3 regions of the Mesorhizobium sp. M0771 genome follow, and region 2 is predicted to be linked to each of the others. Evidence: predicted binding sites of a transcription regulator. Region 2 holds the regulator's gene; each other region holds the start of a gene.
The links. Region 2 encodes PhoB, which activates phosphate uptake and scavenging genes when phosphate is short. Its sites were predicted from a motif close to TGTCATNNANCTGTCAT; they were not measured.
Positions count from the first base shown of each region.

Region 1: ugpB (sn-glycerol-3-phosphate ABC transporter substrate-binding protein UgpB) is a predicted target of PhoB. The motif match lies at 4,150-4,166, and genes of this name have one in related genera.
Region 3: NKI05_RS22740 (LTA synthase family protein) is a predicted target of PhoB. The motif match lies at 5,471-5,487, and genes of this name have one in related genera.

Region 1 covers NZ_JAMYPC010000019.1:55,981-66,722, reverse strand. The annotation lists gene argH (argininosuccinate lyase) at 1-478, opposite strand, end outside; gene tlpA (thiol:disulfide interchange protein TlpA) at 513-1,202, shown strand; gene NKI05_RS24970 (bifunctional diguanylate cyclase/phosphodiesterase) at 1,302-3,749, opposite strand; gene NKI05_RS24965 (hypothetical protein) at 3,897-4,043, opposite strand; gene ugpB (sn-glycerol-3-phosphate ABC transporter substrate-binding protein UgpB) at 4,229-5,539, shown strand; gene ugpA (sn-glycerol-3-phosphate ABC transporter permease UgpA) at 5,610-6,494, shown strand; gene ugpE (sn-glycerol-3-phosphate ABC transporter permease UgpE) at 6,504-7,352, shown strand; gene NKI05_RS24945 (sn-glycerol-3-phosphate import ATP-binding protein UgpC) at 7,360-8,421, shown strand; gene NKI05_RS24940 (ABC transporter ATP-binding protein) at 8,457-9,539, opposite strand; gene NKI05_RS24935 (ABC transporter permease) at 9,536-10,742, opposite strand, start outside.
Region 2 covers NZ_JAMYPC010000020.1:52,399-63,140, reverse strand. The annotation lists gene NKI05_RS25665 (PAS domain-containing hybrid sensor histidine kinase/response regulator) at 1-698, shown strand, start outside; gene NKI05_RS25660 (substrate-binding domain-containing protein) at 1,195-2,223, shown strand; gene pstC (phosphate ABC transporter permease subunit PstC) at 2,320-3,780, shown strand; gene pstA (phosphate ABC transporter permease PstA) at 3,777-5,093, shown strand; gene pstB (phosphate ABC transporter ATP-binding protein PstB) at 5,111-5,935, shown strand; gene phoU (phosphate signaling complex protein PhoU) at 5,977-6,681, shown strand; gene phoB (phosphate regulon transcriptional regulator PhoB) at 6,698-7,387, shown strand; gene NKI05_RS25630 (ROK family protein) at 7,418-8,653, opposite strand; gene xylF (D-xylose ABC transporter substrate-binding protein) at 8,920-9,960, shown strand; gene NKI05_RS25620 (sugar ABC transporter permease) at 10,105-10,742, shown strand, end outside.
Region 3 covers NZ_JAMYPC010000016.1:87,390-98,131, reverse strand. The annotation lists gene NKI05_RS22760 (cyclopropane fatty acid synthase) at 54-1,403, opposite strand; gene rplI (50S ribosomal protein L9) at 1,590-2,177, opposite strand; gene rpsR (30S ribosomal protein S18) at 2,444-2,692, opposite strand; gene rpsF (30S ribosomal protein S6) at 2,692-3,192, opposite strand; gene NKI05_RS22740 (LTA synthase family protein) at 3,492-5,450, opposite strand; gene fabD (ACP S-malonyltransferase) at 5,698-6,645, shown strand; gene fabG (3-oxoacyl-[acyl-carrier-protein] reductase) at 6,706-7,443, shown strand; gene NKI05_RS22725 (acyl carrier protein) at 7,665-7,901, shown strand; gene fabF (beta-ketoacyl-ACP synthase II) at 7,936-9,198, shown strand; gene mltG (endolytic transglycosylase MltG) at 9,400-10,659, shown strand.

The DNA of each region.
Region 1 (10,742 bases), on a different contig from region 2:
AGCCGGGCATCACGGTCACCGCATGCTCCTCGGCGCGATCGAGCAAGGCTGAGATCAGCCCCTTCAGCGCCTCGGCGACGCGAAAGCACTCGTCCTTGACCCAGAGCCGGAGATCCACCGCCACCTGGTCGTTGCGTGACCGCGCCGTGTGCAGGCGGCCGGCGGCCGGGCCGATCAGATCGGCAAGGCGGGCCTCGATGTTCATGTGAATGTCTTCCAGCCGGGTCGAGAACTCGAACGTGCCGGCCTCGATCTCTTTCAGGATCGTGTTCAGCCCGTGAGCGATTTTTTCTTGATCGGCCGCCGAAATAATGCCCGTTTCAGCCAACATCTCGCTGTGGGCGATCGAACCTCTTATGTCTTGGGCATAGAGTTTGCGGTCGAACGAAATCGACGCGTTGATCGCTTCCATGATCGCGGCCGGACCCGAGGCAAAACGTCCGCCCCACATCTGGTTGCTGGCCTTCTTGTCGCTCATGGCTATAACCCGTGCTCCGGAGCAGTCTTAGAAAATGGCAGACGGTAACAGATACTTCCCGGCCCCGCGCCTGATCCTCGCCGCTTTGCTGGCGGGCGTGCTGGCTGGCGCGGTCGCGGTATATGTCAGCGAGAGCGGGTCTGGCAACAACGCAGCCACCGGCAGCGCACCTGCGGGCGCGGGCAACAGCAAGGACGACGTCCCCTGCGCCGCCAAGAGCGACCGCGCCAAAAAGGTTGCCGCCGCGGCTACCGGCCAAGTTGCGGCATTGCTGCCCGCGGATCCGCTGCAATCGCTGAAAAGTCTCGCCTTCAACGGTCCCGACGGCAAGCCGATGACGATCGCCGATCATGCCGGCAAGACCGTGCTGCTCAACCTGTGGGCAACGTGGTGCGCGCCCTGCCGCGCCGAAATGCCGGCGCTCGACGCCTTGCAGAAGGAAAAGGGCAGCGATGCATTCGAAGTGGTCGCGGTCAATGTCGATGCCGGCGACGATGTGAAGCCGAAGAAGTTTCTCGCGGATATCGGCATCGGGTCGCTCGGCTACTACCGCGATTCGACGCTGGCGCTGTTCAACGACGTCAAGACGCGTGGCTTGGCGCTGGGCCTCCCCGTCACCATGCTGATCGATGGCGAAGGCTGCCTGGTCGCGCATATGAACGGACCGGCCGAATGGTCGGGACCGGATGCCAAGCGCCTGGTCGAGGCCGCACTCGCCCCTTAGAGCGGTTCACCGTTTCGTCGAAACGGCTACCCGCGCTAACTTTTTTGTTTCGACGCAATTTCGGACGGAAAACCGTTTCACACTTTTCCTGAAATTGCTCTAGGCTGAGCGCAGGGCCGCCGCCGGCGGCAGCATCAAGATGCTGCCGCCGCGTTGTTTGACGCCGGCGTCGTCTTGTGCCGCCGGTGCCGCTACGCCGGTCAATTCGCTGAACGCCTCGATCGGGCTGGGCCGGCCTAGATAGTAGCCCTGGCCGATCTCGCAGGCCTCGGCGTCGAGGAATTTCAGCTCGCCCAGCGTCTCGACGCCCTCGGCCAGAACCGGCAGGCCGAGACCGCGGCCAAGCCCCAGAACGGCGCGCACGATGGCTGCCACCTGGCCGTTGCTGTCGACTGATTTGATGAATGAGCCGTCGATCTTGATCTTGTCGAAGGGGAAGGCGCGGAGATTGGACAGCGAGGAGTAGCCGGTGCCGAAATCGTCCATCGCCACACGCACGCCAAGCGCCTTCACCTGGCGCAAGGTCGCCAGCGCGCGCGGCATGTCCTTGACCAGCGCCGTTTCGGTGATCTCGAGTTCGAGCCTGCCGGGCGTCAGGCCGGAGCCGAGCAGGACTTCATGCACCTTGCGGCTGAAATTCGGATTGTGGAGCTGCACCGCCGAGACATTGACCGCGACGGTGAGAGGGTTCTTCCAGCGCGCTGCCTCGGCGCAGGCCGTCGCCAGCACCCATTCGCCGATCTGGATGATGACGCCGCTGTCTTCGGCCACCGGGATGAAGGTCGCCGGCGACACGTCGCCGCGCTGTGGATGGCGCCAGCGGATCAGCGCTTCGAACCCGACCATCCGCCCGCTGCTGATCTCCTTTTGTGGCTGGTAGACGAGGCGAAACTCATCGCGCGCCATGGCCTGGCGCAGTTCGTGCTCCATCACGCGCCGGTCTCGCGCCTCGGCGCCCATCGAGGCCTCGAAGTAACGGTAGGTGTCCTTGCCCTCGGCCTTGGCGCGGTAGAGCGCGGTGTCGGCGTGGCTGACCAGGATTGTCGGCTCATCGGCGTCGAGCGGATAAAGTGCAATGCCGATGCTGGCCGATACCAGGCCGCCACCGACCGACAGCCGGTTTTCCTCGCGCATGGCAGCCAGCACCGCCTCGGCGATGCGGCCGGCCGCCTGCGGATCGGGAAGGTTCGGAGCGATGATGGCGAACTCGTCGCCGCCGAGACGCGCCAGCATCTGTCCGTGGCGGAGCACGGCGGAGGCGCATAGCGCCACCTTCTGCAGCATGGCATCGCCGGCGCCATGCCCGAACAGGTCGTTCACTTCCTTGAAGCGGTCGAGGTCGAGCAGCAGCAGCGCAAGATGCCCGCCCTTGCCGCCGCGGTCCATTGCGGCAATTTCGGCCTCGAGCCGGCCGGAGAAACTGCGGCGGTTGGGGAGCCCGGTCAGCGGGTCGAAATGGGCGAGGCGCAGGATCTCCTGCTCGGCCTTCCTGCGTTCGCGGATGTCGCGCACGGCGACAACGCTGTGCCGCTTGCCGCAATAGTCGATGCTCCTGGCGATAAGTTCGACGGGGATGGTGGCGCCGTCATGGGCTCTGAGTTCGGCTTCCTGTGCCTGTCCGCTGCAGTCGGACATGCCGGCCGCGGTGCGTTCGCCGAAGAGGTCGCCAAGCAGCATCGCGTTCAGCACTTCCGGCGCAATGCCGGTGAGTGCCGCGATGCTGTCATTGGCGCTGACGATGCGGGCGCCGTCGCAGACGATCAGCCCCTCGACGGCGGCGTTGGCGAGGCCGTGCATGCGCTCGGCCTCGAGCTTGTGACGCCGGAAGCGAAGGTCGATCCACAATGCTGCGGCTGAAAGCACCAGGATAGCCATGCTGACTGCAGCGGCGGCGAAGGCCTGCGACACCGGTTCGACCGTGAACTGCGATATCTCGATGGAGGAGTCCGGGAAGATCGACACCGCGCCCATGGCGATGAAGTGCAGGCTGCAGATCGCCAGCGTCAACAGGATGGCGGCGGCGATTGTGGCCTGCATGGACGGCCGTCGCAACACGACCAGCAGCGCCAGCGCGGCGAGGGTGACGCCTGTCAGCACCGAGACGCCGACCAGCAGCGGGTTCCAGACGATGCGCCCTTCGACCTCGAAGGCGGCCATGCCGATATAGTGCATGGCGGCGATACCAGCGCCGAGGACCGCGCCGCCGACCAGAGGGTAGTCGATGCCCCGGCGCAAGGTGGCGATCCACATGCCCGCGGCGGTCAGGGCGACGGAACCAGCGAGCGAAAGCGCCGACATTTCCGCATTGTAGGCGTTGGGGATTCCGGGAGAAAAGGCAAGCATCGCGATGAAATGCGTCGCCCAGATACCGAAGCCGGTGGAAGTGGCTGCTATCATAAGCCAGGTATAGCGGTTGCGCTCGCTCGAGCGGTCGACATGGCGAAGCAGGTTGACCGCCGAGAAGGAAGAAATACCGCAAATGAGCGCTGCCAGTGCGACCAGTCTCAGATCGTGCTCATGCACGATACAATTATAGACCGTCAGCATCTCGCCCCACCTGCTCTCCCACAGCAATCAAGCCGTCCACTTGATTAGTATGCCGCGCTTGACGAAGAATCGGTTATGCGAACTACAACTACAGCGGGTTTTTCGGGTTGTACGTTGCGGCGATCCTGTCTCATTCCAGACGCACGGTTACAGCAGCGCCTGGCGCGATGCCGCTCGGCCGATCTCGATCTGGCCGAGCGCCGGTTTGGCGGCCGCATGGTGCAGGTGCGTGGCGCTGTCACGCGGGCCCTTCACGCATCGCTGGGCGGTCGGCGATCCTTGCAGGCCCACCATGCCCCATTCTATCGCTGAGCCGGCTTGGCATTTCTCTCTGTCCTCGTTGCAAGGCGAGGGGGCGCGAAGTTAGCCGGCTATGAAATTCACGAAACAGCAACAAATCCGTTGTCCGATTGTCATCAGCGACACATATTGCGTTCGCGGGAGCGCCCCTTTCGCCAATGACAAACGGGAGATGAAACATGAAGTTGTTCGGCTTTGCGGCCGGTGTTGCCGCCACCTTGACCCTGCTTTCCACCACCTCCGCCTTCGCCGCCACCCAGATCAGTTGGTGGCATGCAATGACCGGCGCCAATGCCGAGGTGGTCGACAAGATCGCCAAGGATTTCAATGCCAGCCAGAGCGACTATGAAATTCTCCCCGTTTTCAAGGGCACCTATCCCGAAACGCTGAATGCCGGCATCGCTGCCTTTCGTGCGGGGCAAGCGCCCGACATCATCCAGGTGTTCGACGTGGGTACCGGCGTCATGATGGCCGCCGAAGGTGCGATCAAGCCGGTGGCCGATGTGCTGACCAGCGCCGGCGTGACCTTCGACAAGAGCCAGTACTTGCCCGGCATCGTCGGCTACTATTCGAAGCCGGACGGGACCATGCTGTCCTTCCCCTATAATTCCTCGTCGCCCATCCTCTACTACAACAAGGATATCTTCCAGAAGGCCGGGCTTGATGTGAACAATCCGCCAAAGACCTGGAACGAGGTGTGGGAAGCCGCCAAGAAGATCAAGGCGAGCGGCGCCGCTTCCTGCGGCTATACCTCGACCTGGTTGACCTGGATCCACCTTGAGGCCTTCGCTGCCTGGAATGACGTTTCCTATGGCACCAACCAGAACGGACTTGCCGGAACCGACGTCGAGCTCAAGATCAATGCGCCGATCTTCGTCAATCATTTCCAGGCGCTCGCCGACCTGGCCAAGGACGGCACCTTCAAATATGGCGGCCGTACATCCGAAGCCAAGCAGATCTTTCTTGCCGGAGAATGCGGCATCTTCACCGAATCGTCGGGGGGTCTCGGTGACATCGTCAAGTCGGGCATGAACTACGGCATCGGCCAGCTTCCCTATGATAGTGACGCCAAGGGCGCGCCCCAGAACACCACGCCGGGCGGCGCCAGCCTGTGGGTGTTCGGCAACAAATCGGACGAGGAATACAAGGGCGTCGCGGCGTTCTTCTCCTACCTGTCCAAGACCGAAGTGCAGGAGTATCTGCATCAGAAGTCGGGTTATCTGCCGGTGACGCTCGCTGCCTATGAGGCGACCAAGAAGTCCGGCTTCTATGACAAGAACCCGGGCCGTGAGACGCCGATCCTGCAGATGCTGGGCAAGGCGCCGACCGAGAACTCGAAGGGCGTGCGCCTCGTCAACCTGCCGCAGGTGCGCGACATCGAGAATGAGGAGTTCGAGAAGATGCTGGCCGGCCAGCAGACTGCGCAGCAGGCGCTCGACAACGCGGTCGCACGCGGCAACAAGGCGATTCAGGAAGCGATCGGAAACTGAAGCGATTGTCAGTTGAACCTCGTCCACGCGGACCCGCGTGGACGATTTCCTGAACAGCGAGGGAATCACCCTGTCTCCACGCGTCGTCTTTCCCAACAAGACCCTGCCTTACCTGCTGGTGGCGCCGCAACTCGCCATTACGCTGATCTTTTTCTACTGGCCGACCGGGCAGGCGCTCTACCAGTCGATGCTTAGGGAAGACCCGTTCGGGCTGAAGAGCAAGTTCGTCGGGCTCGCCAATTTTCGCAAGGTGCTGGCCGACCCGGCCTACCTCAACTCGATCAAAGTTACGCTGGTGTTCTCTCTGGCGACCGCGATGGTCGCCATGGGTGTGGCCCTGTTGCTTGCCGTCATGGCCGAGAAGGTGGTGCGCGGCAAAGGCCTTTATCGCACGCTGCTGATCTGGCCGTATGCGGTGGCGCCGGCGATTGCCGGCATGTTGTGGCTGTTTCTGTTCAACCCCTCGATCGGTTCGCTGGCCTACGCCTTGAGAGGTCTCGGCATCGCCTGGGATCCCTTGCTTAACGGAAACCAAGCCATGATCCTGCTGGTATCTGCGGCTGCCTGGAAGCAGATCAGCTACAATTTCCTGTTCTTCGTCGCCGGGCTGCAGGCGGTGCCGAAGACGTTGATAGAGGCGGCGGCCATGGACGGCGCCGGGGAGACGAAGCGCTTCTGGACCATCGTCTTCCCGCTGCTCGCACCGACGACCTTCTTCCTGCTGGTCGTCAACACTGTCTATGCGCTGTTCGACACTTTCGGTATCGTTCATGCCGTCACCGGCGGCGGGCCAGGCAAGGCCACCGAGACGCTGGTCTACAAGGTCTACAATGACGGTTTCGTCAATTTGATCCTCGGCGATTCGGCCGCGCAGTCGGTCATCCTGATGGTCATCGTCATCTCACTCACGGCCATCCAGTTCCGCTATGTGGAACGCAAAGTCCACTACGGTTGAGCGCGAGCGATGATTGGTCAGTCCCCGCTTCGCGCCCTCATCGCCCACGCCGTGCTCATCCTGGGCATCCTGATCGTCGCTTTCCCGATCTACTACACCTTCGTTGCCTCCACGCAGACGCTGCAGACCATCCTCAAGCCGCCATTGCCTCTTTTGCCCGGCGACCAGGTCTGGAACAATTACAGCGAGGCGCTGTTCGGCGGTGTCGGCCGCATCGGCGGCGTCAGTGTCGGCCGATTGCTGCTCAACACCACGATCATGGCGCTCGGCATCGCGGTGGGGAAGATTTTCATCTCGATCCTTTCGGCCTATGCGATCGTGTTCTTCCGTTTTCCGCTTCGGATGGTCTTCTTCTGGCTGATCTTCATCACGCTGATGCTTCCCGTCGAGGTGCGCATCCTGCCGACCTACAAGGTGATGGTCGATCTCGGCATGATCGACACCTATGCCGGCCTGATCATTCCGCTGATCGCCTCGGCCACCGCCACGCTTCTGTTTCGCCAGTTCTTCATGACCATTCCAGGTGAGTTGGTGGAAGCGGCGCGTGTCGACGGCGCCGGACCATGGCGCTTCTTTTTCGACATCCTGCTGCCGCTGTCGCGCACCAACATCGCAGCACTGTTCGTCATCCTCTTCATCTATGGCTGGACGCAGTACCTGTGGCCGCTGCTCGTCACCAACAGCAACGACATGAACACCATCGTCATCGCACTTAGAAAGATGGTTTCCTTCGCCGATGCCGATACCCAATGGCATCTGGTCATGGTCACCGCGATGCTGGCCATACTGCCGCCGATCCTGATCGTGGTGCTGATGCAACGCTGGTTCGTGCGCGGACTGGTCGATACCGAAAAGTGAGAAGCTGATGGCGACCATCGATCTGAAGGATGTGAAGAAAGTCTATCCCGGCGGCGTCGAGGCGGTGAGGGGTGTCTCGATCGCCATTCCCGACAAGGAGCTTTGCGTGCTGGTTGGGCCGTCCGGCTGCGGCAAGTCCACGCTGCTGCGGATGATCGCCGGGCTTGAGACCATTTCTTCCGGCACCGTCGCCATCGACGGCAAGATCGTCAACACGATCGGTCCGACCGAGCGCGACATCGCCATGGTGTTCCAGAACTATGCGCTCTATCCACATATGAAGGTCTACGACAACATGGCCTACGGGTTGCGCAACCGGGGTACTCCCAAGGACGAGATCGACAGCAGGGTTCGCTCGACCGCCAAGGTGCTGGAGCTCACGGCGCTGCTCGACCGGCGCCCGCGCGAGCTTTCCGGCGGCCAGCGCCAGCGCGTGGCCATGGGTCGCGCAATCGTGCGCAATCCAAAAGTCTTCCTGTTCGACGAACCGCTTTCCAACCTCGACGCCAAACTGCGCGGCCAGATGCGGGTCGAAATCAAGAATTTGCAGCGCTCGCTCGGTGTCACCTCGGTCTACGTCACCCACGACCAGCTTGAGGCGATGACGCTGGCCGATATTCTCGTCGTCATGAATGGCGGGTTGGTCGAGCAGACGGGCGCGCCGCTCGACATCTACGAGAAGCCGGCATCGACCTTCGTCGCCTCCTTCATCGGAGCGCCGCCGATGAACCTTCTGCCTCTTTCGCAAGGACCGGCTGGTCCGGCGCTGACCGACGGCAAGACGGTTGACTTCGCGCCTACGAAGGCCGCCACGCTTGGCTTCCGCCCTGAGGATGCCGACGTCACCTTCAGTGCCGAGGCATCATCCGGCGCGCTTATTCTGCCTGCGGCGGTCGAGGCGGTCGAACCTGTGGGAGCCGAAAGCTTTCTTCACTGTGCCGCCGGCGGCAACCGCATGGTCGTGCGTGTGGCCGGCCGCGCCACGGCCAAACCCGGCGATCAACTGCGCGTCGTGGCCAGGGCCGAGAAGCTGCATTGGTTCGACAATGCTGGGAAACGAGTCGATTGACGCAGCCGCTCGCGCCAATCCGACGCATCGGCAGTTCAGGCGAAGACATGCGCCTTGCCGGAAACTGTCAGACGCACGATCTCGCCGACGGCAGGTGCGTCGATTCCCGGCTTGCGTAAGGTCAGCGGTGTGCTGCCGATCGCCGCGGCGTCCGGCGGATCGGGGTTGTTCAACAGCCGCACGGCAATGGTGCACATCGAGCCTGCGAATTCCGAGTCCGTCACCTCGGCGAATATCGTGCCCGCAGGACCCGACATGCCTTCGCGCGACGTGCGCTTTACCTGCACCTGCTCCGGTCGCAGCATGATGCGGGCGATGTCGCGCCGCTCCTTCGAGTCGACGGCTATGCGACCAAGCGAGGAGGTGGCGAAGCCGCCTGAAATCTTTGCCGGCAAGATGATGGCGTCGCCAAGAAACTCGGCAACCATGCGGTCTTTCGGCTGCAGATAGAGTTCTCGCGGTGTGCCGATCTGAGAGAACTTTCCGTCGCGCATGACCGCCACCTGGCTGGCGAAGGACAGCGCCTCGGCCTGGTCGTGGGTGACCAGGATGGTGGTGATGCCGGCGGCTTCGAGTAGTTCGGCGACGGCCTTGCGCATCGAGGCGCGCAGACCGGTGTCGAGCGCCGAGAACGGTTCGTCGAGCAACATCAGCCTGGGCTTCATCGCCATGGCGCGGGCCAGCGCCACGCGCTGCTGCTGGCCGCCGGAGAGCTGGTGCGGGCGGCGCTTGAGGATCGCCTTGTCCAGCCCGACGGTATAGGCGAGCTCGGCGATGCGCTCGGCGCGCTGGTCCTCGCCGCGGGCCATGCCAAAGCCGATATTGTCGCCGATGCTGAGATGCGGGAACAGGGCGCCGTCCTGCGCCACCAGGCCGATGCCGCGGCGGTGCGCCGGCACCGCATGGCCGCCATTGGCCAGCACCTCGCCGTCGAGCACGACGCGGCCCTGGTCGGGCGCCTCGAAGCCGGCGATCAGCCGCAGCAACGTCGTCTTGCCGCAGCCGGACGGGCCGACGATCGCGGTGCGACTGCCGCTTGCGGCGCTGAGCTCGATGCCGGCAAGGGCTGCGACCGGGCCGTAGTGCTTGGTGAGGCCACTGATTTCGAGAAAGCTCATCGCCCGGCCATCCGTTTCGACTGGACATAGAGCAGCCAGGTCAGCGGCAGCGACATCGCCACCATGATGAAGGCGTAAGGGGCGGCGGAGGCATAGTCGATCTCGCCGCTATAGGACCAGAACGCCATGGCCAGCGTGCGCGTGCCGTTGGGCGCCAGCATCTGGGTGGCGGTCAGCTCGTTCATGATGCCGAGCGCGACCAGCGCCATGCCGGCCGCAGCCCCCGGCGCCGACAGTCGAATCGTTGTCGACCAAAGCGCCTTCAGCGGCGGCCGGCCAAGGCTGGCGGCGGCGCGTTCGAGCTCGACCGGCGCCTGTGCGATCGAGGCTCTGAGGCTGATCAAGGCGCGCGGCAGGAACATCAGGGCATAGGCGACCAGGATTGTGAACAGCGTCTGGTAGAGCGGCATGGCGATGCGCACGGTAATGGTGACCAAGGCCAGCGCGATGACCACGCCGGGCAGCGAACCGACAATGTAGTTGCAGCCTTCGAGCAGCCGCTGCAGCGGTCCCGGCGCGCGGATCGAGATCCAGGCCATCGGCATGGCGGCGATGGTCGCAAGCAAGGCGCCGGCCAGCGCCAGGAACAGCGTCTGGCCAAGCGCCAGGCCGATCTCGTCCAAACGCCAGACATCGGCGCCGCCGGCGACCAGCCAGCCGCCGATGGTGACGAAGGGCACGCCGATGGCGAGAAGCGTGGCGATGGCAGGCAGAGCCAGGCAGGGCAGGGTGGCGCGACCGAGCCTGGTGCGCTGCTGGCGGCGCGCGGCACCCGAGCCTACGCGGGCATAGCGTTCCTCGCCGCGCACCAGCACCTCCAGCGCGAGCAGCACGAAGCAGCAAGTCACCAGGACGCCGGCCAGCATGTTGGCGGCGGGACCGTTGAAGGTCGACTGGAACTGGTCGACGATCGCCGTGGTGAAAGTGTCGAAGCGGATGAAGACGTAGAGGCCGTATTCGGCCAGCAGATGCAGGCCGACCAGCAGCGCGCCGCCGCAAATGGCCAGTCTCAGCTGCGGCAGCACGACACGCCAAAACACCCGCCATGGTCCAAGGCCGAGTGCTGCGGCTGCGTCCTCCAAAGCAGGATCGAGCCGGCGCAGAGCCGCCGCCAGCGGCAGATAGAGGAACGGGAAATAGGCGAGAACCGAGACCAGCACGCCGGCCCACAGGCCGTGCAAGGTCGGCACCATGGTGATCCAG
Region 2 (10,742 bases):
TCATCATGCTGACTTCGGTCGACCAGTCGCTCGCCAACACCAGCTATCGCGATCTCGGCATCGACGCCCAGCTGATCAAGCCGGCGCGCTCCTCCGTGCTTCTGGAAACGCTGGTCGCCACCATCCAGCGCCACCATCACAATATCACGGGCGGCCGTGTGCTGCCGGCGCCAAGCAGCGGTTCCGGCGGCGGCAGGAACGAACCGTCGCCGGCAAAGCCGCCGCTCGCTGCCTCGGAACGGGCCCTACTGCAACCGCCGCCGGTTCGTGCCCGCGCCCGGGCCGCCGGGGATGAACGCCGGCTCGACATCCTCGTTGCGGAGGACAATGAAGTAAACCAGATGGTGTTCACCCAGATAATCGGCGAAACCGGCTACAGTTTCGAAATCGTCGGCAACGGGCGCAAGGCGCTCGATGCCTTCGGCCGGCTTAATCCGCGCATGATCCTGATGGACGTCTCGATGCCGGAGATGAACGGGCTCGAGGCCACCGCCGCAATTCGCCGGCTTGAAGAACATACGGGTATGCATATCCCGATCGTCGGCGTCACCGCGCATGCCTTGAAGGGCGACCGTGAGCGCTGCCTGGAAGCCGGCATGGATGACTATTTGCCCAAGCCGATCAGCCCCAGGGCGCTGCTCGAAAAGGTCGAGCGCTGGGTCGGCATATCAGGCGAAGCCCAACGAGACGCTGGATAGCAACCTGCGGCGCCGCCGGGATTCGGCCGCGCCGCAACAGCCAAGGATATGGTGCGATCGCACCATATCAAAGCTAGCGCCCAGTCAGGACAATGGTCGCAACGAAACCGCTCATTCAGTTACGGGCGGGAGCAAGCGACCGCCGACAAGAAACAGCGTCGAATCTACCCCAACGGACCTGTTTTTGGCGATGGCTCGGCCAAGATTCGCTCTGGCCACGGGCAACGCGCTCCCGTCCGGTTTTTCTTTCTCGGCATCGCGGCCTGCGGTGTGCCGGGACTTGATGCCAGCACGAATTGCGCAAGCGTCTGATTCCAGCGGCAACTTCCATTCCCACCAACCGGCTTAAAGGGTGCGGCCCACAAGACGTCTGTGCGACGTTACCGGGCTGACACGAAACTGTCATGCGACTGTAATAATCGAAGGCTATTGGCCTCAGCGGGCGCCGGTTTGAAGAGGGCGCCAAGAGACCATCTTCCGAACAGGAGCAGGCCACATGAAGAAATTCCTCGTTACGGCATCGGCCGTGGCGGTAGCGTTCGCCGCATCGTCCGGTGTCGCCGCTGCGCGTGACCAGATCCAGGTCGCCGGTTCGTCGACCGTGCTGCCTTACGCCAAGATCGTCGCCGAGCAGTTCGGCGAAACCTTCACCAACTTCAAGACCCCGGTGGTCGAGTCCGGCGGCAGCGGCGCCGGCATCAAGGAGTTCTGCAAGGGCGTCGGCGAAGACACGATCGATATCGCCAACTCCTCGCGCCCGATCAAGAAGGACGAGCTGAAGTCCTGCGCCGACGCCGGCGTCAAGGACGTCCAGGAAGTCCGCATCGGCTATGACGGCATCGTCTTTGCCACCGACATCAAGGGTCCGGACTGGGCGCTGGTTCCCGCCGACATCTACAAGGCGCTCGCCGCCAAGCTGGTGGTCGACGGCAAGCTGGTCGACAACCCGAACACCAAGTGGAACCAGGTCAATCCGAAGCTGCCCGACTGGGATATCGCCGCCTATATCCCGGGTGAGAAGCACGGCACCCGTGAAGTGTTCGAGACCAAGCTGCTCGACGCCGGCTGCGACAAGGCCGCTTTGAAGGCTGCCGGCATCGCCGACGACAAGGAAATCGGCAAGACCTGCATCGCCATCCGCAAGGACGGCAAGGCTGTCGACATCGATGGCGACTACACCGAGACGCTGGCCCGCATCGACTCCAACAAGACCGGCGTTGGCGTGTTCGGCCTCGCCTTCTACGAGAACAATGCCGACAAGCTGAAGGTCGCTACCGTGGAAGGCATCGTGCCTTCGACGCAGACCATCGCCGATGGCACGTACCCCGTGTCGCGGCCGTTGTTCTTCTACGTCAAGAAGGCGCATCTGGGCGTCGTTCCCGGCCTCAAGGAATATGTCGAGTTCTTCCTTGATGACCAGATGATCGGCCCGGAAAGCCCGCTCGCCCAGTACGGCCTGGTTTCCGCTCCCGACGCCGAACGTCAGGGCCAGCGCGACGCCTTCGCCGCCGGAAAGACGATGTAATCAACCGACCGGATCAGGGCGCGGACCAAATCCGCGCCCTGATTTCGCCGCTTGCCGCAACGGTGGCGGCGATCTGAATTTTCCCTGGGGTGGGTGATGTCGTCCTTGCTCGTACTCGCCATAGTCATCGCCATAGGCGTGGTCGCTTTTGTGATCGGCCGCCAGCGCGCAGCGGCGCAGGATACCGGCAAGGTCAAGCCGCATTCGCGCGCGCATTATCATGGCTGGTGGGCCTTTCTGCTCGCGGTCCTGCCTGCCGTCCTGCTGCTCGCCGTCTGGGATATCGGCTCTTCCTTCTATCTCGACCGGCACATCCATGCCGCTTTGCCCGAGCGCACCGCCGACACAAAGGTGGCCAGCGAAGCGCTCGACGCCAGCCTGGTGAAGAGCCTGGCCAAGGGCCTGCGCCGGCTCGATGGCGATACCGCACTTCCCGCTACTTTCGCCGAATTGCAGCCGCTGCTCGCCGCCAAGGGCGTGGCACTGGCCAGCGACACACAGGACTATATGATCCCGATCGCGGTCGAGGCGAACCAGGTCCAGGACCGGCTCGGCCTGTTCGGCGCCGTGCTGACCTTCGCGCTGTCGGTCGCCGGCGCCTTCTATGCGCTGAGGCAGATCGCGCCGCGCGCCAGGGCGCGCAACAATGTCGAGAAGCTGATGCTGTGGGGGCTGCTTGCGGCCTCGACCATCGCCATCCTGACCACGGTCGGCATCGTGCTGTCGATGCTGTTCCAGACGATCACCTTCTTCGAGAGCGTATCGCCGATGAGCTTCTTCTTCGGCACGGTGTGGGATCCGCGTTTCGCCGCCGCCGGTTCCGGCGGCAGCCAGGGTCAGTTCGGCCTGATCCCGCTACTCGCCGGCACGCTCTACATCGCCGCCGTCGCGCTTCTGGTCGCAGTGCCGGTCGGGCTGATGTCGGCGGTCTACATGTCCGAATATGCCTCGCGCGGTGTGCGCTCGGTGGTCAAGCCGGCGTTGGAACTGCTGGCCGGCATTCCGACCATCGTCTACGGCATCTTCGCCGTTGTCACGCTCGGACCGTTCTTGCGCGACCTGTCGGCGGCACTCACCGGCGGCTCGCCCTTCATCCAGGGCCAGAGCATCTTCACCGCCGGTCTGGTGATGGGCGTCATGCTGATCCCGGTCGTGTCCTCTTTGTCCGACGACATCATCACCGCGGTGCCGCGCGCAATGCGTGACGGCTCGCTCGGCCTCGGCGCCACCCGCTCCGAGACGATCAAGCGGGTGATCCTGCCGGCGGCACTGCCCGGCATCGTCGGCGCCATCCTGTTGACGGCGTCGCGCGCCATCGGCGAGACGATGATCGTCGTGCTGGCGGCGGGCGTCGCCGCCAATCTGACGGCCAATCCGTTCGAGGCGATGACGACCATCACCGTCAAGATCGTCAACCAGCTGACCGGCGACCTCGAGTTCAACTCGCCGCAGACGCTGGTCGCCTTCGCGCTCGGCCTGACGCTGTTCGCGCTGACGCTGGTGATGAACATCGTCGCCCTCTACATCGTGCGCAAGTACCGGGAGCAGTACGAATGACCGACATCCCCCTGGACACGATGGCGGGCGCCGTCGCGCGACCGCGCCGCGACATCGGGCTGAAGGCGCGCTATGCCGCCGAACGCCGGTTCCGCATCTATGGCGTGATTGCGATCTCGGTGGGCCTGGCGTTCCTGGCCATCATGCTGATCACCATCGTCTCGAAAGGCTACACCGCCTTCTGGCAGACGACGGTGACGCTGCCGGTCACCTTCGACGAGAAGGTGATCGATCCCTCCGGCAAGCGCGCGACCGACCCTACCGTGCTGATCAAGGCGAACTATCCCAAGCTCGCCGAAAACGCGCTGGTGGCCAAGCTCGGCATCGATCCGGCCAACAAGCCGATGATGCTGAAGCTCAAGGGCTTCCTGTCGGAAGGCGCCCGCGTCCAGCTGCGCGACATCGTCTCCGCCGATCCGTCGGTGATCGGCAGGACGCGTGACGTCGACATCCTGGCTGCCGCGAACCTCGACTCGGCCTTCAAGGGCCAGATCGACCTCGGCGTCGATGAAGCGCGCCGCAAGGTGTCCAACCAGCAGATCGACTGGATGAACAAGCTTAAAGCCGACGGCGTGATGGCCGAGCATTTCAACACCGGCCTGTTCACCTATGGCGCCTCCAGCCGGCCCGAAACGTCGGGCATGGGCGTGGCGATCATCGGCTCGTTCTACATGATGGTGATCGTGCTGTTGCTGGCGCTGCCGATCGGCGTCGCCGCCTCCATCTATCTGGAGGAGTTCGCCAAGAAGAACCGCTTTACGGACCTGATCGAAGTCAACATCAACAATCTCGCGGCGGTGCCGTCGATCGTCTTCGGTCTGCTTGGCCTTGCCGTGTTCATCAACTTCCTCGGCATGCCGCGCTCGGCTTCCTTCGTCGGCGGCCTGGTGCTGACCTTGATGACATTGCCGACCATAATCATCGCCACGCGCGCCGCCCTCGCCGCGGTGCCGCCGTCGATCCGCTCGGCGGCCCTAGGTCTCGGCGCCTCCAAGATGCAGATGGTGTTCCATCACATCCTGCCGCTTGCCGCCCCAGGCATCCTTACCGGCACCATCATCGGCCTGGCGCGTGCGCTCGGCGAGACAGCACCGCTGCTCTTGATCGGCATGGTCGCTTTCGTCGCCGATTATCCGACGACGCCTTTCGATCCGGCGACCGCGCTGCCGGTTCAGATCTATATGTGGGCAAACGAGGCTGAGCGCGCTTTTGTCGAGCGCATGTCCGGCGCCATCATCATCCTGCTCGTCTTCCTCATGGCCATGAACATCACCGCGATCGTGCTCCGGCGCCGCTTCGAGCGGCGCTGGTAGAAAAAAGGCAATTTGGTATGAACATCATGACCGAACAGTCCCTTGAGAATGCAGTGGGCGACAAAATGAACGCCAAGTCGAACGAAGTCATCAAGATGCGCGGCGACAAGGTCGGCGTCTTCTACGGCGAGAAGCAGGCGTTGTTCGACGTCAATCTCGACGTGCGTCAGAACCAGGTGACGGCGCTGATCGGCCCGTCCGGCTGCGGCAAGTCGACCTTCCTGCGCTGCCTCAACCGCATGAACGACACCATCGATTTGGCGCGGGTGACCGGCAAGATCACGCTCGATGAAGACGACATCTACGACAAGAACATCGATGTCGTCGAACTGCGCGCCCGCGTCGGCATGGTGTTCCAGAAACCCAACCCGTTCCCGAAGTCGATCTACGAGAACGTCGCCTACGGCCCGCGCATCCATGGGCTGGCCAAGCGCAAGTCCGACATGGACCAGATCGTCGAGCAGAGCCTGAAGAAGGCGGCGATCTGGAACGAGGTCAAGGACCGCCTGCAGGAGCCCGGCACCGGCCTGTCCGGCGGCCAGCAGCAGCGCCTGTGCATCGCGCGCGCCATCGCCGTGTCGCCGGAGGTGATCCTGATGGACGAGCCCTGCTCGGCGCTCGATCCGATCGCCACCGCCCGTGTCGAGGAGCTGATCGACGAACTGCGCCAGAACTACACGATCGTCATCGTCACCCACTCGATGCAGCAGGCGGCGCGCGTGTCGCAGCGCACGGCGATGTTCCATCTCGGCTATCTCGTCGAGGAGGGCGCCACCGACAAGATGTTCACCAACCCCGACGACAAGCGCACCCAGGACTACATTACCGGCCGCTTCGGCTGAGCCGTCCGGCGGGTGAATTTTCAGGCACGAGGACCAAGATCATGGGTGAACATACCGTCGCCTCCTTCGATGAAGAGCTCGGGCAGATCAGCAAGCTGATCCGCGACATGGGCGATCTGGCAGGCTCGATGGTCAGCGGCTCGACCAGGGCGCTGCTCAATTCGGACAATGCGCTGGCACAGCGTGTCGTTTCCGACGACGCCATCATGGATGCGCGCCAGCGCGAACTGGACGACCGCGCCATCACGCTGATCGCCAAGCGCCAGCCGATGGCCAACGATCTGCGCGCCGTGGTCGGCTCGATCCGCATGGCGGGCGACCTCGAGCGCATCGGCGACCTCGCCAAGAACATCGCCAAACGCGTCGGCACCGTGGGCTTGAGCGTCACGCCGCGCGACCTCTCGCACTCCATCGACGCCATGGCGCAACTGGTGCTGATCCAGGTGCAAGGCGTCGTCGAGGAATATGCCGCCACCGATGCGGCAGCGCTTGCAAAACTCAGGAATGACGACGAGCGCATCGACGTCAAATACACGTCCGTGTTTCGTGAGCTCTTGACCTACATGATGGAAGACCCTCGCAACATCACCGCCTGCACGCATCTCTTGTTCTGCGCCAAGAATCTTGAGCGCATCGGCGATCATGTCACCAACATCGCCGAAAATGCGTATTATGTGCTGACCGGCCAGCAATTGCCCGCCAATCGTCCGAAGCAGGACGAGACGGCGATGGCCACGCCGGCCTGATGAGGGTGAACTGCATATGATCGCGCCACGCATCATGGTCGTGGAGGACGAGGAGCCACTAGGCGTGCTCCTCCGCTACAACCTCGAATCCGAAGGCTATCAGGTCGAGGTGGTGACACGCGGCGACGAGGCCGAGATCCGCCTGCAGGAAAACGTGCCCGATCTCCTGGTGCTCGACTGGATGGTGCCGGCTGTTTCCGGCATCGAGCTCTGCCGGCGGCTTAGAGTGCGGCCCGAAACCGAGCGGCTGCCGATCATCATGCTGACCGCGCGCGGTGAGGAAAGCGACCGCGTGCGCGGCCTGTCCACCGGTGCCGACGACTATCTGGTCAAGCCATTCTCGACGCCGGAGTTCATGGCGCGCGTGAAAGCGCTGCTGCGCCGCGCCAAGCCGGAAGTGCTGTCGAGCGTGCTCAAGGTCGGCGACATCGTGCTCGATCGAGAATCGCACCGGGTCTACCGCAAGAAGAGCGAGATCAGGCTCGGACCGACCGAGTTCCGGCTGCTCGAATTCATGATGCGCCATCCCGGCCGCGTGTTCTCGCGCAGCCAACTGCTCGACAATGTCTGGGGCGAGACGATCTATATAGACGAGCGAACCGTCGACGTGCATGTCGGGCGGCTGCGCAAGGCCGTCAACAACGGCCGCATGCCGGATGTCATCCGTACCATTCGCGGCGCCGGCTACGCTATTAGGGAAGACTAGGATGCTGCGCGTCGCGCCGTTGCCGGCCATTCAGGCGACATGCTTGCCGGATTTCGCCTGAATGCCCGGCGCGAAAATCTCCTGGTCGACGAAGCCGAGCGCGCGCATGGCGCAGCCTTCGCGGATCAGCGGCAGCTCGTTGGGCTCGGTGTCGAAGGAGATCGATTTCGAGTGCTGGCCGCCGGCGGTCTGGGCGATCGCTTCGCGCAATGCCGGTTCGATCAGGTCGAAGGCGGCGGCGCTGACGCCGACCATGGCGACGGGTGCCGGATCGATCAGAGCAAACAGGCTGCCGAGGCCGAAGCCGAGCGCCTCACCGGCCCTGCGATAGGCTTCGCGCTCCGGGCCATCGGTTTCGCGGGCGCGCGCGGCGAGTGCGCGCATATCAGCGTCGCCGATATCGACCGGCTCGGCATCCTCGCCCATCATTTTGGCGCTGCGCCAGATGGCGTAGTTTCCGGCATAGGCCTCGACGCAGCCGCGCCGCCCGCAGCGGCAGAGCGCGCCGCCCGGACGGTGGATCATGTGGCCGAACTCGCCGCCCGAGGAATGGGTGCCGGTGAACAGTTCGCCTTTCAGCACCAGCCCCATGCCGATGCCGTGCGACAAGAGGATCGCGATGAAATTGTCGCGGTAGCGCTCGGGCTGGCGCCATTGCAGGGCCACCGCCATCATATTGCAGTCGTTCTCCATGGTGGCAGGAATGCCGAATTCCGCTTCCAACATGTCGGCGAAGGCAATGTCGGTCAGTGGCGTGATTGGCGACCACAGCATGGCCCGCGCCTGCGAATCGGTGATGCCCTGGATGCCCATGGCAATGCGGGCGATGCTCTGGACATCGAGGTCCGGGTCCGCGAGACGCCGCCCGACGATTGCTACGCATTCGCCGATCAGCTCGTCGCGCGGCATGGTCAGCGTGTCGAGCCGGCGCTGTTCTTCCGCGACCACCTGGCCGGCATAGTCGATGACGGTGACGGAGAGGAAGTTCAGCGACAGCACCACGGTCATGACCGCCGCCGCTTCCGGGTTGAGGCCAAGGCCGACCTGCGGCCGGCCGCGTTTCAGCGAGCCGGTCTCGCCAGGCTTGCCTTCAATCAGGATGCCTTCTTGAATTAGATCAGACGAGATTGCCGATATCGTCGAATGGCTGAGGCCGGTGGTCGCCGCAATCTCGGTCCGCGACGGCTGGCCGGCCCGGCGCACGGCCGAAATCACCATCGCACGGTTGCGACGGCGCAGATCGTCGTGGCGGATCCCAACCGACATTTGTTTTCCTCCCGGCCTCCTCGCGCCTCATGATAGTGAAGGCGTTCGACGGCACCAGCCAAATATTGGCAGACGCCGGCAGCCCTGTCATTGTTTATTGCGGAGCTCGAAAAAATGCGGCAACGCCATCAGAATCCATCATAATCGATGTTGACAGTGCCTTATCATTGAACCAGTATTTTTTCGAGGCTCGAAAAAATGGAGCCTCTTTGTGCAGGCCTTCGGGCCGGTTTTGTCGCGCCGTGGGCGGCGCAGGGAGGGTTATAATGAACAGATTTGCAGCCGCCATGCTGGCGGGTGTCGCCATGTCGCTGGCGCTGATGTCGGTCGCGCAGGCGAAGGACAAGGTCATCGGCGTGTCGTGGTCGAACTTCCAGGAAGAGCGCTGGAAGACCGACGAGGCGGCGATGAAAACGGCGATCGAAGCCGCCGGCGACAAGTACATTTCGGCCGACGCGCAGTCCAATCCCGGCAAGCAGCTGACCGACGTCGAAAGCCTGATCTCGCAGGGCGCCAACTCGCTGATCATCTTGGCGCAGGACGCCTCGGCCATCGGCCCGGCGGTGCAGAAGGCGCTGGACGAAGGCATTCCGGTCGTCGGCTATGATCGCCTGATCGAGAACAAGGACGTCTTCTACCTGACCTTCGACAACAAGGAAGTCGGCCGCATGCAGGCCCGCGAAGTGTTCAAGGCGAAGCCCGAAGGCAACTATGTCTTCATCAAGGGCTCGGGCTCGGATCCGAATGCCGATTTCCTGTTCTCGGGCTCGATGGAAGTGCTCAAGGAAGCCATCGACTCGGGCAAGATCAAGAATGTCGGCGAGGCCTATACCGATGGCTGGCTGCCGGCCAACGCCCAGAAGAACATGGAACAGTTCCTGACCGCCAATGACAACAAGGTCGATGCCGTGGTTGCGGCCAATGACGGCACCGCCGGCGGCGTTGTCGCCGCGCTGACGGTGCAGGGCCTTGCCGGAACGGTTCCGGTCTCGGGCCAGGACGGCGACCATGCCGCCCTGAACCGCATCGCGCTCGGCACGCAGACGGTGTCGGTGTGGAAAGACGCGCGCGAACTCGGCAAGAACGCCGCCGAGATCGCCTCGCAGCTTGCCGATGGCAAGAAGACGGGCGACATTGCCGGCGCCAAGGACTTCACCACGCCTGGCGGCAACACCGTCAAGTCGCTGTTCCTGACCCCCGTCGCGATCACCAAGGACAACCTCAACGTCGTCATCGACGCCGGCTGGATCAAGAAGGACGAAGTCTGCACAGGCGTCGCCGCCGGCAGCGTCGCGGCTTGCAACTGATCTCGACGACTTGAAGAAATGAGGCGCCGCGGTTGTCAAGCCGCGGCGTTTTCTCTACGAGAATTGTGTGTTTCCGCCATCGGCGGCAAACTTCTAGGCTGTGGTCCGGCATCCGCGCCAGACGGCAAGCCGCTGGAGGACATCATGACCGACACGACCTCAAATCCGCAGGCCGATACGGCACGAGCGTCTGAACTCGGCGCGGTCGCCCGGTTCCTGAAAGCGACCGAGCTCGACACGCGCATGCTCGGCATGGTCGGCGCGCTGCTGGTCATCTGGGTCGGCATACATATCCTGTCGGGTGGGCTTTTCCTGACGCCGCGCAATCTTTGGAACCTGTCGGTGCAGACGTCCTCGGTCGCGATCATGGCGACCGGCATGGTACTGGTCATCGTCATGCGCAACATCGACCTTTCGGTGGGCTCCGTCGAAGGCGTGATCGGCATGATCATGGGCGTGGCACAGGCCGAATTCCTGATTCGCGTCATCGGCTTCCAGCTTGGAAACCCCTGGCTCTGGGTCGTCGCGCTTGCCGCCGGCGTGGTGCTTGGTCTGCTGATCGGCGCGTTCCAGGGCTTCATCATCGCCTATATGCAGGTTCCGGCCTTCATCGTGACGCTTGGTGGCCTGCTGGTCTGGCGTGGCATGGCATGGCTCATCACCAGCGGGCGCACGGTCGCGCCACTCGACGCCACCTTCCAGCTGATGGGCGGCGGACCACGCGGCTCGATTGGCGCCGCTGCCAGCTGGATCGTCGGCATCGTCGCCTGCGCGGCGGTCGC
Region 3 (10,742 bases), on a different contig from region 2:
ACCTTTTTCAGTGTCAGAGCCGTCAATGGCAAGCGGCAATCGCAATCGAGGCGTTATTCGCGATCCGCCACCTTGCGACGGCGCGCTGGCTTGGCCGCAACGGACCTGACAGCAACGGACCTGGCAGGCACAGACCTGGCGACAGCAGGCTCGGCGCCCGCCGTCTCCTGGCGATGCCCCATTTCGCGCATTTCCAGCGCCTTTTCACATTTGGCCATGTAGTCGCGCGTCATCGGCAGCGTGTCGTTCTTCTTGGCGATCTGGATCTGGAAGATCACCAGATCCTGCCAGCGGAAGGCGGCTTCCGAAGCCGCCAGATAGAACTCCCACATCCTGCAGAAGCGCTCGTCGTAGATGGCCTTGGCCTTGTCGCGGTTGGCGGCAAAGCGCTGGCCCCAATGCTTCAGCGTATCGGCATAGTGCAGCCGCAGAATCTCGATGTCGGTGACTACAAGGCCCGACTTCTCGATCGCCGGCATCACCTCCGACAGCGAAGGAATGTAGCCGCCCGGAAAAATGTACTTGCGGATGAAGGCGCTGGTCGCCCACGGCACGCCGGAGCGGCCGATCGTGTGCAAGAGCATGACGCCGTCGGGCTTCAACAACGTCGCCGACTTGTCGAAGAAAGTGCGGAAGTGGTTGACGCCGACATGCTCGAACATGCCGACCGAGACGATGCGGTCGAAGCGTTCGTTGAGTTCGCGGTAGTCCTTGAGGTCGAAATGCACGCGGTCCTGCAAGCCTTGCGCATGCGCCCGGTCGGTGGCGACGCCGTGCTGCTCGGTCGACAGCGTCACGCCTTGCACGTCGACATCGAAAGCCTTGGCGAGATAGAGGCCGAGCCCACCCCAGCCGGAGCCGATATCGAGCACGGTCTGGCCGGCCTTCAGCCTGAGCTTGGCGGCGATATGGCGTTTCTTGGCCATCTGCGCCTCGTCGAGCGTCATGTCCGGCTGTTCGAAATAGGCGCAGGAATACTGCATGTCCTCGTCGAGGAAGAGCCGGTAGAGGTCACCCGACAAATCATAGTGGCGCTGCACGTTGCGGCGCGCCCGCGATGCGGTGTTGATCTGCTGCAGGCGGCGAAAGGCGTGGCGAAGGCCCTCGATAGCCTTCGACCAAGTGGCGTCGATACCGCCGCTGCCCATGTTCTGGAAGGCGATGCGCATCATACCCAGTACGCCGCCCTCGATGATGTCGAGTTCGCCGTCCATATAGGCTTCCGGCACGGCCAGCATCGGATCGAAGGTAATGGCGCGCTCGGCATGCGCGGTCTTGATGTGCATATGCACCGGCTCGCCGCTGCCGTCGCCGAAAACCACTGTCGAGCCCTTCGGGCCGGTGACTTTCAGATTGCCCGTACGCACCAGGCGGTCGAGAACGCGTTTCAACAGAATATTCATCACCAAATGTCCCCTCACGGTCAGACTGGCGGACCAATTCTGCAACAATATATAGGGGTTCGAAAAGTTCCATTTGGCACAAAAATGCCCGGGCGAGAGGCCCGGGCATTGGTCCAGAAAGGCTGGATGACGAGGAAGTGATTGGAGCGCTGCTCCCCTCGCTTCCCGATCAGGCCCCGTGCGGGATCAGGCGTTGTCTTCTTCGCCGCCTTCGAACTCGGTGTTCGGGTCGAAGAAGTTCTCCGGCCGTGCGTTGTCGTTGATGTCATCGCCATAGATGGCTTCGGCGGTGGTCAGCGTCTCGCCCTTGGCCTGGCGCTCGGCTTCGTCGGCCGTGCGGGCGATGTTGAGGCTGATGGTGACCTCGACTTCCGGATGCAGCGCAATCGCCACATTGGTGACGCCGATAGTCTTGATCGGCTGGTTGAGCTGGATCTGGTTGCGGTTGACTGAGAACCCTTCGGCGGTCAGCAGGTCGGCGATGTCGCGGGTCGACACCGAACCGTAGAGCTGGCCTGTCTCGCCGGCCGAACGTACGGCGATGAAGCTCTTGCCGTCGAGCTTTTCGGCAACCTGGCTGGCTTCCGACTTGCGCTCGAGGTTGCGGGCTTCGAGCTGCGCGCGCTGTCCTTCGAACTTCTTCTTATTGGCTTCGTTGGCGCGCAGCGCCTTGCCCTGCGGCAAGAGGAAGTTGCGGGCAAAGCCGTCCTTGACCTTGACGGTATCGCCCATCTGGCCGAGGCGGGAAACGCGTTCGAGAAGAATCACTTGCATGGTCTTGTTCCTTCGTCTGGGCACCGACCGCGGGATCGGCGCCGAATTGAATGGAACAGGTCAGGAAGCTCTGAGCGCCTTGGCGCCGGTGTCGCTGTCCTGCCTGTCGCGGCAGTTAGAGGCTTTTCACCTCAACTCGGGATTTCAATGCACGTCGCCAAGAGTGGTCCCGGTTTTGGGACAACGACGTGCATCATCAAATTACCCCTGCGGCGCCCGTCGCCGTGGGAGAAGGAAGCAGGCGGCGAACCGCCCGCTCGAAAGTCTTAGCGAACCACGTAGGGCAGCAGGCCGAGGAAGCGGGCGCGCTTGATCGCCTTGGCGAGTTCGCGCTGCTTCTTCTGGCTGACGGCGGTGATGCGCGACGGCACGATCTTGCCGCGCTCGGAAATGTAGCGCTGCAGAAGACGCACGTCCTTGTAGTCGATCTTGGGCGCGTTGGCGCCGGAGAAAGGGCAGGTCTTGCGGCGGCGATGGAACGGGCGCCGGGTCGGGATCTGATTGATGTCGACCATTATTCTGCACCTCCTTCAACGCCTTCGCGCGGACGGCGCGGACCACGATCGCCACCGGCGTCGCCAAAAGAGCGCGGCGGACGATCGCCACGGTCGCCGCGGTCACGGTCGCCGAACGAGCGCGGACCACGATCGCCACGGTCGCGGTCGCCGAAGCCGCCGCGTTCCGAGCGCTCTTCGCGCTTCTGCATCATGGCCGACGGGCCTTCCTCATGCGCCTCGACCTTGACGGTCAGGAAACGCAGCACGTCCTCGGACAGGCCCATCTGGCGCTCCATCTCGTTGAGCGCTGCCGGCGGGCAGTTGAGGTCCATAAGCGTGTAGTAAGCCTTCCGGTTCTTGTTGACCCGGTAGGTGAGGGACTTCAGTCCCCAGTTCTCGACCCGGCCGACGGACCCGCCATTTGCGGAGATGACGCCCTTGTACTGTTCGACAAGCGCATCGACCTGCTGCTGCGAGAGGTCCTGCCGGGCAAGGAACACATGTTCGTATAGAGCCATAGTGGTTCAGTGCCTTTCTTCGTTTCTCTCCCGGATCCTCGCGGCAAAGCCTCTGCAACTTCTCTGACCCGCTGGTCCCGAGGGGGCGGGGAAGAAAGGAGCATTTCGAGACGGTCGAGAGCGGAGACACGGGAGGCGGAAGCGCTTCTGGCTTCACACGAAGGTTTTGGGTAAAACCTCCGGCCCTCCGTTCAGCCCCCAGCAAGGACCGGCAGATTGCGGGCGTCTATATAGCAAATTGGCTGGAAGGCAAGGGTAACGCATGCTCCGGACAGCGTCCTGGCGTCGCAGACCAGGCATCAACTCGTATGCGGGGTACCACCGTTGATCGTTTCGGGGAAGAAGTCCGGAGCCGCCTTACGCTTGCCGAACATCATGTCGTATTGCAGCAGGCGGAAGTCGTTGATCGCCGGATCAACGTCCTTCTGCCGCGCCCAGTCCGGCGTGGCCTCACCTGACGGTGTCAAAAGCAGATTGCGGTCGACGACGCGATAGCGTTCGCGCAGCGCGCCCAGGAAGCCGGTGTAGTAGGGGTGCGTGATCCCGGCCGTTGTCAGGATGTGGTAGGGCAGGAAGGCCGGGCTCACCGCGCCCATATCCTGCGCCGGACCGGTGCGGTTAGACCAGATGACCAGCGGCGTCTGATGATGCTCCAGTGCCGCCTCCGGCGTCGGTTCCTTGCGCGGCGCGACATTGTCCTTCAGGTAACCGGTTTCGACATAGACGGGGCCGAGCGGCGGCAGATGGTCGCCGAAGAAGGCGATGACCGTCGGCCGCTCGCGCTTCTTCGCCCATTCGATCAATCGTTCGAGGCCACGGTCGGCATCGGCGGAGCCTTCGGCGTAGCTGAGCAGCGATTCCCGCGCCCATGTGCTGATCGGTGCCGCGACCTTGTGGGTCGGATTGTAATAGCGGTACGGCTCGTAGGGACCGTGGTTCTGCAGGCTGACGGCGAAGAAGAACACCGGCCGCTCGCTGGCGTCGGCCTCTGCGATGATCTCGTCGGTCATCGACGCATCGGAAGCCAGCGGCCCGCGCTTTTCCAGTGGCGGCAGCGTCTCTTCCGAGCGGAATTCGTTGAAACCGAAATCGGCATAGACGGCGCCCCTGTTCCAGAACCAGTTGGTGCCCGGATGGATGGCGCGCGCCCGGTAGCCCTCGCTTTTCAGGAAGGTCGCCAGCGACGGCGTCGGCGTGCGCACATATTGCTGGTAGGGGATCGAGCCCGCCGGCAGGAAGGCATTGGAAAAGCCGGTCAGCGCCTCGAATTCGATGTTGGCGGTCATGCCGCCGAATTCCGGCGAGAACATATAGCCGGAACGCAGCGCCCGCACATTGGGGATCGGGTCAGGCGTGATTGTGACGCCGGGCAGCTTGGTCGGATCCCAGAAAGATTCGCTCATCACCACGATGATGTCGGGTTTCTCATCCGGTACCGAGGCCGCCACATCAGGCCTGTCGATCGCGTCGATCGCCTTGTCGGAATAGCCCGCCGGCGCCGAGACATGCGCCATCGGCACGTTGAGCGCGAAGGCCAGCGCAAACCCGTTGGAGGCGTAGTTCTCCTTCTGGTCCCACATGATCGGGATGATCTGCAGCCGGTCGCGGGTCCACGAGAAGGTGGCGTAGTCCATAATCGAGACGAAGAAGGCGAGCAGCGGCACTGCCAGCGTCAGCCGCGCCAGCCGCCCTTTGCGGCTGAGGATCGGAACCTTGCGGCGCCACAACCGCCAGCCATAGATCAGCAGCGACAGGCCGGCGACGATGCCGACCGCCATGGCGAGCGCCGTCCAGGGCCGTTCGCGCACCAGGAGCGGCATCAGTGCCATGATCTGGCGCGAATAAAGAAAATCGGTTGGGTAGAGTGGATCGCCGAGATAATGCGACTTCTGGTGCCCGACAAAGGCCAGCGCCAGCGTCAGCGGCGCCACGATCATCAGGCTCTGGTGACTGCGGCCAAGCACGGCGTCCAGTCCCATCAGCACCAATGCAAAGACAATGATGGTGGTCCAGCCCGGCTTGAATGGCTGCAGGAAGAAGTCGACTGTGCCGAAGAAGTCGCCGCGCACGATCCATTCGATGGCGAACACCAGGATGGCGGAGGCAAGCAGCGTGACCAGACCGTAACGGATGACCGGCCATCTGCGCCCCGGCAGGTAGCCGGTGGACGGATCGTCTTCCAAGAACTGTGGCGCGGGTACGGCCGCGCCCTTCCTGATCCTAGCCACGTCTCTTCCCCCGGCCCAAGCAACGCGCATTTCCACTCGCGCCACCGTTCTGTCATAGAACTGTCATGCAAAAGCTAGCGCCTGTGGCGAAAATAAGAAGAGCCAGCAAACGATTCGTGAGCGGTTTTCATCAGGTGTGATCGGCAAAAAGCCTTTGGGAACAGGGACTCGAGGTCAGCTCCGGTTCAAGCGAGAGCGGAAATGCCGCCTCCGGGCTTGACTTGACGGTCCGCCTTGCGTCACAGGCAGGAAAAATCAGCCGCTGGAGAGCGCCCAAATGGCCGTCGCATTCACCTTTCCGGGACAGGGCAGCCAGGCTGTCGGCATGGGCAAGGACCTCGCCGACGCCTTCCCCGAGGCACGCAGGGTGTTCGAGGAAGTCGATGATGCGTTGGGCGAAAAGCTGTCGAAACTGATCTGGGAAGGCCCGGAAGAGGCGCTGACCCTGACTGCCAATGCCCAGCCGGCGCTGATGGCGGTCTCGCTGGCGGGAATCCGCTCGCTGGAAGCGCGCGGCTTTTCGCTGAAGGACAAGGTTGCCTACGTTGCCGGTCATTCGCTCGGCGAATATTCCGCCCTTGCCGCGGCCGGTTTCGTTTCGGTCGCCGATGCTGCCCGGCTGCTGCGCATCCGCGGCAACGCCATGCAGGCGGCGGTGCCGGCCGGCGAGGGCGCCATGGCGGCGATCATCGGACTGGAACAGCCCTACGTCGAAGCCGCTTGCACCGAGGCCGCAACGGGATCCGGCAAGGTCTGCCAGATCGCCAACGACAATGGCGGCGGCCAGCTGGTGATCTCCGGCGCCAAGGCAGCGGTGGAACTCGCCGCGAAACTGTGCACCGAAAAGGGCGCGAAGCGGGCGCTGATGCTGCAGGTCTCGGCCCCCTTCCATTCGGCGCTGATGGCGCCGGCGGCCGATGTCATGCGCGAGGCGCTGGCCGGGGTGACCAAGAATGCACCGGTGGTGCCCGTCGTCTCCAACGTCACTGTAGTCCCGACCAGCGACCCCGACGAGATCGCGCGCCGCCTGGTCGAGCAGATCACCGGCCGCGTGCGCTGGCGCGAAACGGTGGAGTGGTTCGGCGCCAATGGCGTCGCCACGCTGTTTGAGATCGGCGCCGGCAAGGTGCTTTCCGGCCTGGCGCGGCGGATCAGCCGCGACATCGCCGCATCGGCCGTCGGCACGCCGGCCGATGTCGAGGCGGCGCTGGCCGCGCTTGCATAATCCACTGGCGATTCAACCCCTCCCGTGGGAAGGGTGTTCTCTTAAGATCAGGAGACGAAAATGTTCGAACTGACCGGCCGCAAGGCGCTCGTCACCGGCGCATCGGGCGGCATTGGCGAGGCGATTGCCCGGGTGCTGCATGCGCAAGGCGCCATTGTCGGCTTGCACGGCACCCGCGTCGAGAAACTGGAGACCCTGGCCGGCGAACTCGGCGACCGGGTAAAGCTGTTCCCGGCCAATCTTGCCGACCGTGACGAGGTCAAGGCGCTTGGCCAGAAGGCCGAAGCCGAACTCGAAGGCGTCGACATACTGGTCAACAATGCCGGCATCACCAAGGACGGCCTGTTCGTGCGCATGGCGGACGCGGATTGGGACAGCGTGCTGGAGGTGAACCTCACCGCCGTGTTCCGGCTGACCCGCGAGCTGACCCATCCGATGATGCGCCGCCGCCATGGCCGCATCATCAACATCACCTCGGTGGTCGGCGTCACCGGCAATCCTGGCCAGACCAATTATTGCGCCTCCAAGGCCGGCATGATCGGCTTTTCCAAGTCGCTGGCGCAGGAGATCGCCACCCGCAACATCACCGTCAACTGCGTCGCCCCGGGCTTTATCGAATCGGCCATGACCGACAAGCTCAACGACAAGCAGAAAGACGCGATAATGGCCGCGATCCCGACGCGCCGCATGGGCACGAGTGTTGAAGTGGCGTCGGCCGTCGCCTATCTCGCCTCCAACGAGGCAGCCTACGTCACCGGCCAGACCATCCATGTCAACGGTGGCATGGCCATGATCTGACAGGATATTGCCGGGTGATAAGAAGACATGGCCGGCTTGTGAAAAGAGACCATTTCGCCTTGGACCTCGGCCATTTTTCGTGTAATGCGGCCCGCAACCCGGCGGTTCGGGCAAAAACCGGTCCGGCATCGTTGCGTTTCCGGCAGGACCATCTTTCAGCTTGATTAGCGGCATTCTGCCCGTTAACGAAGACAGACAAACAAAAGACGAGGATGCCCCAAATGAGTGACACCGCAGAGCGCGTCAAGAAGATCGTCATCGAACATCTTGGCGTCGATGCCGACAAGGTGACGGAGCAGGCGAGCTTCATCGATGATCTGGGCGCGGACAGCCTCGACACGGTCGAACTCGTCATGGCCTTCGAAGAAGAGTTCGGCGTCGAGATTCCGGACGATGCGGCCGAGACCATCCTGACCGTCGGCGATGCCGTGAAGTACATCGACAAGGCTTCGGCCTGACACTATCCGCAGTCATCACCGGGGAGGACCTGCGATGAGGCGTGTCGTCGTCACGGGCCTTGGCCTGGTTTCGCCGTTCGGCATGGGCTTCGAGCACAGCTGGAAGGAACTTCTGACCGGCCGCAGCGCCGCCAAGCGCGTCACCGAGTTCGAAGTGGAAGATCTTGCCTGCAAGATCGCCCACGTCATTCCTCGCGGTGACGGCACCAACGGCACGCTCAATCCCGAAGCCGTGCTCGAGCCCAAGGAACTGCGCAAGATCGGCGACTTCATCCTTTACGGGATTGCGGCCGCCGACGAAGCGCTGAAGGATTCCGGCTGGGAGCCCAGCACCGAAGCCGAGCGCTGCGCCACCGGCGTCATGATCGGCTCCGGCATCGGCGGCCTCGAGGGCATCGCCGAGAACGCTATCATCCTGAAAGAGCGCGGACCGCGCCGTATCAGTCCATTCTTCATTCCCGGCAACATTATCAACCTGGTATCTGGCCAGGTATCGATCCGGCATGGGCTGAAAGGCCCCAACCACGCCGTCGTCACCGCCTGCTCGACCGGCGCGCACGCCATTGGCGATGCCGCCCGGCTGATCATCTTCGGCGATGCCGACGTGATGCTGGCCGGCGGCGCGGAATCGCCGGTGACCAGACTATCGCTTGCCGGCTTCGCTGCTTGCCGGGCACTGTCCACCGACCGCAACGACACGCCTGAGAAGGCCTCGCGTCCCTATGACCGCGACCGTGACGGCTTCGTCATGGGCGAGGGCGCCGGGGTCGTCGTGCTGGAAGAACTCGAACACGCCAAGGCGCGCGGCGCCAAGATCTATGCCGAGGTCACCGGCTACGGCCTGACCGGCGATGCCTATCACATCACTGCACCGGCCGAAGACGGCGACGGCGCCTTCCGCTGCATGACGGCGGCGCTGAACCGGGCCAAGCTGACGCCCGCCGACGTCGACTACATCAACGCGCACGGCACCTCGACCATGGCCGACACGATCGAACTCGGCGCCGTCGAGCGGCTGGTCGGCAACGCCGCCTCGAAAATCTCGATGTCGTCGACCAAGTCGTCGATCGGCCATCTCCTGGGTGCGGCGGGTGCCGCCGAGGCGATCTTTTCGATCCTCGCTATCAGAGACAACATCGCGCCAGCCACCATCAATCTTGACAACCCGGAACGCGAAACCGCGATCGATCTTGTTCCGAACACGCCACGGCATCGCCAGGTCGACGTGGCGCTGTCCAACTCCTTCGGCTTCGGCGGCACCAACGCTTCGCTGGTATTCCAGCGTTATACAGGCTGATTGCGGTATCGACCGGCGCGCCAGCGGTCTGTCGTCAATTTTGCCATATTCAAGCCTACTCTGCCGCTGGGGATTCGTCGCATCGGCCTGAAACCGAAGGCGCTTTTTTAAAAGCACGATGCGTAGGCTTGAAATGTTAGGGCACGCTGTGAGTCCAATCGGGCGCATGGTCGCTCTAAGAGATCAGATGGTAGGGCGCTAATGAACACCAATCCGGGCGGCAGCGGACAATTCGGACAAAACCAGCAGACCGGCCCGATCGTGCCGAAGACCGCGGCCGAAGCTTTGCGCCCGGAAGCCGGCACACCACCACCAAAGCGCTCGCGCGCCTCGCGCAGCCAAGTCGTCGTGTTCATGAACTTCGTCATCTCCGCGGTGATGTTGATGATCCTCGCCGCCGGCGTTTCGCTCTATTTCGGCAAGCAGGCATTCAACGAACCGGGCCCGTCGGTGGCCGGCGACACCTTCCTGGTCAAGCCGAGCACCGGCGTCCAGGATATTGCCGACCAGCTCGAACGGCGTGGGCTGATCAGCGATGCCCGCATCTTCCGCATCGCCGTGCGGGTCTATGGCAATGATTCAGCGCTGAAGGCAGGCGAATACGAGATAAAGCCGCGCGCCTCCATGCGCGACATCATGGAGCTTCTGAAGAGCGGCAAGTCGGTGATGTATTCGCTGACCATTCCCGAGGGCCTGACGGTCGAGCAGGCGCTGCAGCGCATCGCCGAGCAGGATGCGCTGACCGGCGACATGCCGGCCGCCAAGCCGGCTGAGGGCAGCCTCGCCACCGACACGCTGCGCTTTACCCGCGGCGCCACGCGCCAACAGATGGTCGACAAGCTGCTCGCCGACCAGAAGAAGCTGGTCGACGAGGTCTGGCAGCGGCGCGCGCCCGACCTGCCTCTGGCCAATGTCGACGACTTCGTCACCTTGGCCTCGATCGTCGAAAAGGAAACTGGCCGGGGCGACGAGCGCTCGCGCGTTGCCGCCGTCTTCCTCAACCGTCTGGCCAAGGGCATGCGGCTGCAATCCGATCCGACCATCATTTACGGCCTGTTCGGCGGCAAGGGCAAACCCGCCGACCGGCCGATTTATCAATCTGACATCCAGAAACAGACGCCTTACAACACCTATCTGATCAACGGCCTGCCGCCGACGCCGATCGCCAATCCCGGCCGCGCCGCGCTCGAAGCCGTCGCCAACCCGTCGAAGACCGATGATCTCTATTTCGTCGCCGACGGCACCGGCGGCCACGTCTTTGCCACCACGCTTGCCGAGCACAATGAGAACGTTGCCCGCTACCGGGCACTGCAGAAGAAGCAGGCTGAAGACGCCGCCAAGGGCGCCAAGACTCCGGGCCAGACCGATGCGCCGGCGGATGGCGACGACAACGGTGACGCAAGTGGCGATGCCGCCGGTGACAGCGGTGATGCCGGCGGCGATACGGGTGCCGCCCAGTAGCAGCTCGGCGCTTTCAGACGGATCGATCTTAAGCAACGCGGACAGAGGCGGACGCGCTGCTGCTTTGAACGAACAGCGCGGTT